Regions from separate parts of the Streptomyces coerulescens genome, predicted to be linked through region 3. Evidence: riboswitches for the same ligand, from Rfam matches in the RefSeq annotation. Region 3 holds a riboswitch; each other region holds the start of a gene.
The links. A riboswitch is a leader RNA that binds a small molecule or an ion and turns the genes downstream of it on or off. The one in region 3 is predicted to bind cobalamin.
Positions count from the first base shown of each region.

Region 1: linked by a shared signal. The riboswitch ahead of ACFPQ9_RS34970 (prenyltransferase/squalene oxidase repeat-containing protein) and the one ahead of metE (5-methyltetrahydropteroyltriglutamate--homocysteine S-methyltransferase) in region 3 are both predicted to bind cobalamin.
Region 2: linked by a shared signal. The riboswitch ahead of ACFPQ9_RS01060 (ribonucleoside-diphosphate reductase subunit alpha) and the one ahead of metE (5-methyltetrahydropteroyltriglutamate--homocysteine S-methyltransferase) in region 3 are both predicted to bind cobalamin.
Region 4: linked by a shared signal. The riboswitch ahead of ACFPQ9_RS13965 (cobalamin biosynthesis protein) and the one ahead of metE (5-methyltetrahydropteroyltriglutamate--homocysteine S-methyltransferase) in region 3 are both predicted to bind cobalamin.

Region 1 covers NZ_JBHSKM010000035.1:26,674-28,862, forward strand. The annotation lists gene ACFPQ9_RS34970 (prenyltransferase/squalene oxidase repeat-containing protein) at 1-1,127, opposite strand, end outside; adenosylcobalamin-variant (AdoCbl-variant) riboswitch at 1,252-1,346, opposite strand; gene ACFPQ9_RS34975 (phosphotransferase) at 1,447-2,112, shown strand.
Region 2 covers NZ_JBHSKM010000001.1:239,886-242,074, forward strand. The annotation lists gene ACFPQ9_RS01050 (NACHT domain-containing protein) at 1-236, opposite strand, end outside; gene ACFPQ9_RS01055 (GNAT family N-acetyltransferase) at 393-899, shown strand; cobalamin riboswitch at 952-1,088, shown strand; gene ACFPQ9_RS01060 (ribonucleoside-diphosphate reductase subunit alpha) at 1,214-2,189, shown strand, end outside.
Region 3 covers NZ_JBHSKM010000002.1:789,162-791,350, reverse strand. The annotation lists gene metE (5-methyltetrahydropteroyltriglutamate--homocysteine S-methyltransferase) at 1-1,006, opposite strand, end outside; cobalamin riboswitch at 1,162-1,383, opposite strand; cobalamin riboswitch at 1,538-1,715, shown strand; gene ACFPQ9_RS05035 ((2Fe-2S) ferredoxin domain-containing protein) at 1,773-2,189, shown strand, end outside.
Region 4 covers NZ_JBHSKM010000007.1:458,363-460,551, reverse strand. The annotation lists gene ACFPQ9_RS13975 (nSTAND1 domain-containing NTPase) at 1-322, opposite strand, end outside; gene ACFPQ9_RS13970 (CU044_2847 family protein) at 291-647, opposite strand; cobalamin riboswitch at 843-988, shown strand; gene ACFPQ9_RS13965 (cobalamin biosynthesis protein) at 1,088-2,029, shown strand; gene ACFPQ9_RS13960 (cobyric acid synthase) at 2,026-2,189, shown strand, end outside.

The DNA of each region.
Region 1 (2,189 bases), on a different contig from region 3:
CCGAAGGGACTGTCGTCCTTGGTCTTCTCCTCGTTCGTGGCCTTGGTCGCGGCCTGAGGTGCGGGACCGGTGGCGTTGAGCTGCTCGACCAGGTCGGCGCCGCCGAAGTCGCGGGGGTCGGTGCCGGTGGCGTGGGCGGCGAGGATCAGCTGGGCGTAGGCCGCCGGGCCGCTCTGCTCGGCCCACTTCGCGGAGTTCCGCTCCAGCCAGCGCAGCGGCTTGGCGGCGGCGTCGGCGCCGGAGAACGCGGCCAGCGCGACGACCGCGTCGGCGGTGTTGCCGTAGTCGGGCTGGTCCTCGGCGCCGGGGAGGGCGGACGTGAGGTGGCCGTCCTTGGCGAGGGCCGCCGTGAGATGGGCGGCGCCGTTGGCGGCGGTCTGCTGCGGGGTGGGGTCGCCGGCGTCGGAGCAGGAGGCGGCCGACTGCTTGCCGGGGCCGACCACGAGGCCCTTGCCGAGGGAGCCGAGGACACCGGCCGCGGTGGCGTCGGCGTTGGCGAGCAGCTTGCCCTTCTTGTCGGGCTGGAAGGCGAAGGCGCCCGCACCGTCGCCCTTGCAGGGCAGGGCGAGCTTGCCGAGCGCGTCGTAGGCCGACCGACCGTCCTTGCGGATCCCCTCCGGCTTCTCACCGACGGCGGCGAGCGCACCGATCACCACGGACGTGGAGTTGGTGTCGCTGGCCCCGCCCGGCATGTATCCCCAGCCGCCGTCCTTGTTCTGGACGGACTTCAGCCAGGTCACGGCCTTGGAGACGGCGGCGTCGTGCCCGCCGAGCGCGACCAGCGCCTGCACGGCGGCGGCCGTGTTGTTGGTGTCGACGAGGGTCTTGGCATCGCAGTCGGCGGCGGCGTCGGCACGGTAGGGCGCGAAGGCGCCGCTCGCGCACTGCTGCCCCACCAGCCAGTCCACGGCCTTCGGGGCGGGCTTCACCCCGACGGTGTCCTGCGCGAGCAACGCGAGGGACTGCCGCCAGACGCCGTCGTAGGTGGGGTCGGTGGTGCCGTACAGCCCGGCGGGGTGGGTCGGCTTCGGCGAGGCGGAGGGGGAGGAGTCGGCGGCTATGGCCGGCGCGGCCGCGCCGATCACGACGGCGGCGGCCAGTACCGCGGCGCTGCGACGGACGTACATGATCGGCGGGTGCCCTTCCCTAAAGGGAACCGGGCAGCACAGGGGGGACCCCGGGCGGCTCGGCTCCGTATACCTCGACGGTGCCGCACTCCGGCCGACTGCCGGGGCACGTGAGCCGGTCACGCCCGTACACGGCGATCCGGCTCACCGGCCTTCGACGACGACCGGTTCACGGTTGCGGGTCAGCGCCGGATTTGCACCGGCTTTCCCGTGTACGGGGGTGATGACGACGGCGACACTCTACCCGCCCGTAACCCGGACCCTCGGGGCCGCCCGTGCGACCCGATACCTTCGGCCCGTGACGGAGGGGGCAGAGGCGATGCGGAGACCGGTGGGGCGGCTGCTCGGGGCGGGGCGGACCGCCGACGTGTACGAGATCGACGAGGCGTGGGTGCTGCGCCGGGACCGGGAGGGGTGGGGCGACGCGCTCGCCGAGGGAGCGGTGATGGCACACATCCGCGACCACGGCTATCCGGCGCCGGGAGTCCGACTCGCCGACTCCTCGCGGACCGACCTGGTGATGCAGCGGCTGTCGGGGCCGACGATGCTGGGGGCGCTGAGCGCCGGAACCATGGGCGCGGATGAGGCGGGCGGCATCCTGGCCCGCCTGCTGCGGCAGCTGCACGAGGTCCCCGCGCGCCGGCCCGGGAGCAGCGTCCTGCACCTCGACCTGCACCCTGACAACGTCATCCTCACCCCCGACGGCCCCTACGTCATCGACTGGAACAACACCGAGGAGGGCGATCCGGGCCTGGACTGGGGCACTTCGGCGGTGATCCTCGCCCAGGTCGCGGTCGACGACGAACCCATCGCCGAACCCGCCCGAGCCATCCTTGCGGCGCTCCTCGCCGACCCGTCCCACCTCACCCTCGACGGCCTCACGGAGGCGCTGCGACGACGGGCCGCCAACCCGACGATGTCGCTGCGGGAAGTCGAACTCCTCGGTGAAGCGGAAGAGTTGATCCGCGTCTTCATGCGTGGCTAGCGGTCGGCCCGCGAGGTGGGGCATGTCGAAGGCCGGGGTCCTCGACCGTTGCAGTGTGGGGCGACTCCGGTCGCGCT
Region 2 (2,189 bases), on a different contig from region 3:
ACGGCCAGCGCGGCCACGGTCCAGATGACCCGGGTGACATTGGTGTAGGTGAACCACCGGCGCCACTTCTTGGGGCGGGCGGTGCCACCACGGGCCTCCAGGCGGATCGCCATCCTGTGCCGGTGGCCCACGAATCCGTGTCTGACCCGGTCGGCCGCCCGCCTCGGAGCCAGCGTCGCCATCGGCGCGTTGCGCGGCCGCTTCTTGCCGGGCGGGCTGCCGACGACCCTCGTCATCGTTCGTCTCCTTCCGAGAACAGCTCTCGAAACGGAGCGGCCGCGGGGCGCCGACACCTATCTCCATGGAAGCACTCCCGGAACTCCCCGCAACCCGGCGGCCCTCGGCGGAAAACCCCGGGCCCGCCCGCCCGGCCGTCCGGCAGACTCGGGCCCATGGACATCGCGATCCGGCCGGCGGAACCCGGCGAGTTCGACGCGCTCGGCGAGATCACCGCCCGGGCCTATCTCCACGACGGGCTCCTCGACTTCGGTGAGGGCGACGAGTACCTCGGCGAGCTCAGGGCCGTGGCCAAGCGCGCGGCGGCCGCCGAGGTGCTCGTGGCCGTCGCGGACGGCCGGCTGCTGGGCGGGGTGACCTTCGTGCCGAGCGGCGGCCCCATGGCCGACATCGCGCGCTCCGACGAGGCCGAGATCCGGATGCTGGCCGTCGACCGGGCGGGCCGTGGACGCGGCGCCGGCGAGGCCCTCGTCCGCGCCTGCGTGGACCGCGCCCGGGGCACGGAGGGCTGCGTACGGATCGTCCTGTCGACCCAGCGCACCATGCACGGCGCCCACCGCATCTACGAACGGCTGGGTTTCGTTCGCACACCCGAGCGGGACTGGAATCCGATCCCGCAGCTCGTCGACATCACTCTCCTCACTTATGAGTTGACGCTCTGAAACCAGCGCGACACAACATCTGGGGGTGGCGTGGCGGGTGAGCACAAGATGTATGCTCATGCTCGCTGTCGCCGCAGGGGAATCCGGTGTGAATCCGGAACTGTCCCGCAACGGTGTACTTGTGCATGTCTGTTCCCGAACGTCTGCACAGGAGTCAGTCCGAGGACCTGCCGACAGCGCGCCCGGCCGACCCGGCCGGTGCGCCCTGACGTCCGGGCCTCGTGGAATGGGCCGGTGGACGCGACGCCGCGTGCGCTCGTGTGCTGCCCCCTGCCCTCCGCAAGGCCCCCGTGCCGAGCGAGGGAGAGCCCCACGTGACCATCGCGCCAGCCGAACCGGCTTCAGCAGCGGTCGAGCAGGAGAACGACGGTCCCGGTGCCGCGCTGCTGCGGACCCTGACCGAGCTGACCGCCGACCTCCCCGACGCCGACCCCGGCCGGGTCGCCGCCGCCGCGCTGCGCGGCCGGTCCGCCCGGGCCGACGAGGCGGAGCTGCGCGAGTTGGCCACCGAGGCGGCGGCCGGTCTCATCTCCGAGGACCCCGCCTACAGCAGGCTCGCCGCCCGGCTGCTGACCATCTCCATCGCCGCCGAGGCCGCCTCGCAGGGGGTGACGTCCTTCACCGAGTCGGTCGCCGTCGGGCATCGGGAGGGGCTCATCGCCGACCGGACCGCCGAGTTCGTGCGGATCCACGCGGCCCGCCTGGACGTGCTCGTCGACACCGCCGCCGACGACCGCTTCGGCTACTTCGGCCTGCGCACCCTGCACAGCCGCTACCTGCTCCGGCACCCGATCACCCGTCGCGTGATCGAGACGCCGCAGCACTTCATGCTCCGGGTCGCCGCCGGTCTCGCCGAGGACGACAGCGTCCGCGCGCTGGACGAAGTCGCCGCGCTCTACGGGCTGATGAGCCGCCTCGACTATCTGCCGTCCTCCCCCACACTCTTCAACTCCGGCACCCGGCACCCCCAGATGTCGTCCTGCTATCTCCTCGACTCCCCGATCGACGAGCTGGACTCCATCTACGACCGCTACCACCAGGTCGCCCGCCTCTCGAAGCACGCCGGCGGCATCGGCCTGTCGTACAGCCGCATCCGCTCGCGCGGGTCCCTGATCCGCGGCACCAACGGGCACTCCAACGGCATCGTCCCGTTCCTGAAGACCCTGGACGCCTCCGTCGCCGCCGTGAACCAGGGCGGCCGGCGCAAGGGAGCGGCCGCGGTCTACCTGGAGACCTGGCACTCCGACATCGAGGAGTTCCTGGAGCTGCGGGACAACACCGGTGAGGACG
Region 3 (2,189 bases):
AGCAGGAGGCCGCGACGTCGACCCGGTCCGCGAGGCCCAGCAGGGTGCCGAGCGTGGCGAGCGACGCCGACAGGTCGTTGACCCAGACGTTGCGGCCGTTGACGACACCGGCCACCAGCCGCTTCCCGGGCAGCCCGCCCACCGAGGCGAGCGCCTGGAGGTTGGCGCCCGCGGCCTCGGTGAAGTCCAGCGCCAGCCCCTCGACCGGCGCCTTGGCCAGCACGGGCAGCGCCTCGCCGAGCCGGTCGAAGTACGAGGCGACCAGCAGCCTCGGCCGGTCGGTGCGGTCGCCGAGGTCACGGTAGGCGCGCCCGGCGGCGTTCAGTTCGGCCGGGCTGCGGTCCTGGACGAGAGCCGGCTCGTCCAGCTGGACCCATTCGGCGCCCGCCGCGCGCAGGTCGGCCAGGATCCGCGCGTACACCGGCAGCAGCCGGTCCAGCAGGGTGAGCGGTTCGAAGTCCGCGGCGGCCCCGGGCGCCGGCTTGGCGAGCAGCAGGTAGGTGACCGGGCCGACCAGGACCGGCCGGGCGGCCAGGCCCAGTGCCAGGGCCTCCTTCAGCTCGGCGACCTGCTTGGTGGAGTCCGCCGTGAAGACGGTGTCCGGGCCCAACTCGGGCACGAGATAGTGGTAGTTGGTGTCGAACCACTTCGTCATCTCCAGCGGCGCGACGTCCTGCGTGCCGCGGGCCATGGCGAAGTAGCCGTCCAGGGCGTCGGTCTCGACGGCGACGCGATGCCGCTCGGGGATCGCACCGACGGCGACGGTGGTGTCCAGGACGTGGTCGTAGTACGAGAAGTCGCCGGTCGGCACCTCGTGGATGCCGGCGTCGGCGAGCCGGCGCCAGTTGACGCGGCGCAGTCCGGCGGCGGTGGTACGGAGGGCTTCGGCGGTGACACGGCCCTTCCAGTAGCCCTCGATCGCCTTCTTCAGTTCCCGGTCCGGGCCCTGGCGGGGGTAGCCGTACACGGTGGCCCGTGCTGCCGCGGCTGCGGGCTTGGTGGTCACGGAGATCTCCTTCGCGAGATGAATCCCTGAGATCCCGGCGACGGGACGAGAGCGCGAAGGGGCGACGGACCGGACGGCAGCGGCCGCAGGGCCGTCCGCTCGGTCAGGTACGCCGACCCGCCCTCGAGGTCACCGGGATGTCCGCGCACGAGTGGTTCGCGCACGGGCAGTTGGCAGGTCTTCGGACTCGCGGGCACGTCCTCACCTCGTGAGGACACCTACTGGCCGTCGCTTCCCAGGCCCGGTACGTCGGGCTCAGTGCTGATGACGGCGGTCGTTCCCGCTCACCGCTGCGGGGCAGTCCCGGATTCCCACCGGGTTCCCTCTTACGACACCCCGCCTGGCGGACGGGGCGAACCAGCTGCACGGATCAGCCTACCCGGCCGTACGTGTGGAACCCTCGGCCGCTCTTGCGGCCCTGCAACCCCGCCTCGACCATGCGCTGGAGCAGCGGGGAGGGGCGTAGAGGGGCTCCTTGAACTCCTCGCAGAGGGACTCGGCGATCGAGACGACCTGAGCGGGGTACGGAGTTGATAGCCTCGACGGGCCAGTCGAGCCACATCCGAGGCCAGGGAATCCGGTGCGAATCCGGAACTGACGCGCAGCGGTGAGGGGGACGGGCGGGGCACGCGAAGCCACTGGGAGACCGGGAAGGCGCCCCGACCGGACGAACCCGAGTCCGAAGACCTGCTGGCACCTCCGCGCCGCCGCGGCGGCGCGGACGTCCACAGGCCAGGCTCCGCGTACGAGCCCCGACACCCGAGGCATGCCCGTGCTCCCGTCCCGCCCCGCGTCCCGCACCTCATCGGCGTCCGCGCCGACCGAACCCGCACCGTGCCGTGTCGTCGTCTGCCGGGACTGCTGCTGCGGCACCCCGAAGGTGACCGGCGTCGATCACGCGCAGCAGACCGCGCGCCTCGCCGAGAACGTGCCCGTGCGCGTCTCCGACTGCCTCGACGTGTGCGAACACGCCAACGTCATCGTCGTCCAGCCCTCCGCCACCGCCCGCGCGTCCGGCGCCCGCCCCGTCTGGCTCGGCCTCGTCAACGACCCCGACGCCACCGAGGACATCATCACCTGGGTCAGGGCCGGCGGCCCCGGCGTCGCACCCTGCCCCGACGTGCTCGCCCTCTACACCTTCACCCCACCCCGGGCGGCCCGAGACACGGCAAGGTTGAAGCCT
Region 4 (2,189 bases), on a different contig from region 3:
CCGGGACGGGCTCCGCGAGGGACAGCAGGGCGATGTCGCCGGCCCCGTCCTCGGTGACCGCACGCCAGTGGGTGACCGTGGCCCGCATCTGGGCCGAGGGCGGCGCCATGAGCGGGAAGTCGACGGTCACGGAGGCGGCCGGCGGTGCCGGCTCAGCCACGTCCACGCCCAGCGCGTCCGCCACGACATGGGCGCAGGTGCACAGCGTCCGCTCCGCGATCAGGAAGCCGCAGCCGGTGACCCGGCCGTCATCGCCCCAGAACCGTGCGATGCTCCGCGGGAGTTCGTCGTCAGCGGGCGCCATCACGCTGCCCCGGAACATCCGGTTCGACGGTGTTCGTCCACTCCATGCTCACGGTGAAGTGGGCCTCGGTCGAGCCACGCGCCACCACGACTCCGGCCTCGGCGCTGAGGGTGATCCCGAACTCGACGGTCACCGATTCCGGCGGGGCCGGCAGTCCCCGGGCTCCGTCGACGACCGCGCCGAGGGCTGGGCGCACCCGGTTGAGGGCCTGTTGGAGTGTCTCGGCCGCTCCCGCGACCACACCGCCGCGGGAGACCCGCTGGACGCCCGCCGGCCCGTCCCCCGCCACCTCCAGCAACACGACCTGCCCACCGTCCAGCAGCATCTCGCCCACATACCCCACGGCCCGCGCCCTCCCCCTCGGCGGTGTCAGCTCCGATCCCGTATTGCAGGGCGTCGCGCACGATGCCCGCAAGGCACACGCCCGGAGTCACCTCGTGTGGGTGAGCGCGCGATGACGAAGGGGTGTGAACGGGCGCGTTCGGTCGGCGGTGTGGGGTTCTGCACACTCCCCCACCGCAGGTCAACGGCAAGTTGACGCCCCTCGGAACCCCGTGGTGGACTTCCGGGGCCAAGTACGACGGCAGAAGAGGAAGCCGGTGAGAATCCGGCGCGGTCCCGCCACTGTCACCGGGGTAGCAATCCCCGGGAGCCAGGAACTCTCGCCGCCGGTCTCGTCGAACCAGGGCGCGGACACCCTGAGTGAGGACACAACGCGATGCTCGCCTGCCGATCGACACGTAGTACCAGACCCACGTCTGACCTCACGGTCGGCTGACCCCGATGCGAGCCGATCGCGTCTTCGCGTACGGCGCCGCCGCCGGGCTCCTCGGTGATCTGCTGCTCGGCGACCCCCGCCGCGGGCATCCGGTCGCCGCGTTCGGACGGGCCGCGGCCGCCGTGGAACGAGTGTTGTGGCGCGACGACCGCGCACGCGGCGCTCTGCACACCGCCGTGTGCGCCGGTGGCGCCGTGGCCCTGGGTGCCGTCGCCGCCCGTGTCGTCCGTACCTCTCCGGCCGCCTCACTCGCGCTGACCGGCGCCGCCACCTGGGCGGTCGTCGGGGGCACTTCGCTCGCCCGGGAGGCCCGTGCCGTCGGGCGGGCCCTGGAGGCAGGCGACGTCGAGGGGGCGCGGGCGCGGCTGCCGCATCTGTGCGGCCGGGATCCGCAGGCGCTGGACGCGGACGGGGTCGCACGGGCGGTCGTCGAGTCCGTCGCCGAGAACACTTCCGACGCGGTCGTGGGGGCCCTCGTGTGGGGGGCCGTCGGCGGGGTGCCCGGACTGCTCGGCTTCCGAGCCGTGAACACGCTCGACGCCATGGTCGGGCACAGGTCGCCCAAGTATCTGCGCTACGGCTGGGCTTCGGCCCGGCTCGACGACGTGGCCGGCTGGCCCGGGGCGCGCCTGACGGCCGTACTCGCCACCCTCGCCGGAGACGACCCCCGGGGTGCGGTGCGGGCCTGGCGTGCCGATGCCGCCGCACACCCGAGCCCCAACGCCGGGCCCGTCGAGGCCTCGTTCGCGGGAGCCCTCGGGGTGCGGCTGGGCGGGACCCTCTCCTACGGCGGCCGGGTCGAGCACCGGCCCGTACTGAACGGGAACGGACGGGCCGTGGGCGTCCACGACGTCGAACGGGCCGTACGGCTGTCCAAGCGCGTCAGTTGGCTTGCGCTCGGCGTATGCGTCGCCGCGCGCCGTATCGCGAAGGGACGTACCTCATGACGGGCGGTGGCCTTCTTGTCGCCGGCACCACCTCCGACGCCGGCAAGAGCGTCGTGACCGCCGGGATCTGCCGGTGGCTGGTGCGGCAGGGGGTGAAGGTCGCGCCGTTCAAGGCGCAGAACATGTCCCTGAACTCGTTCGTGACGCGCGAGGGCGCCGA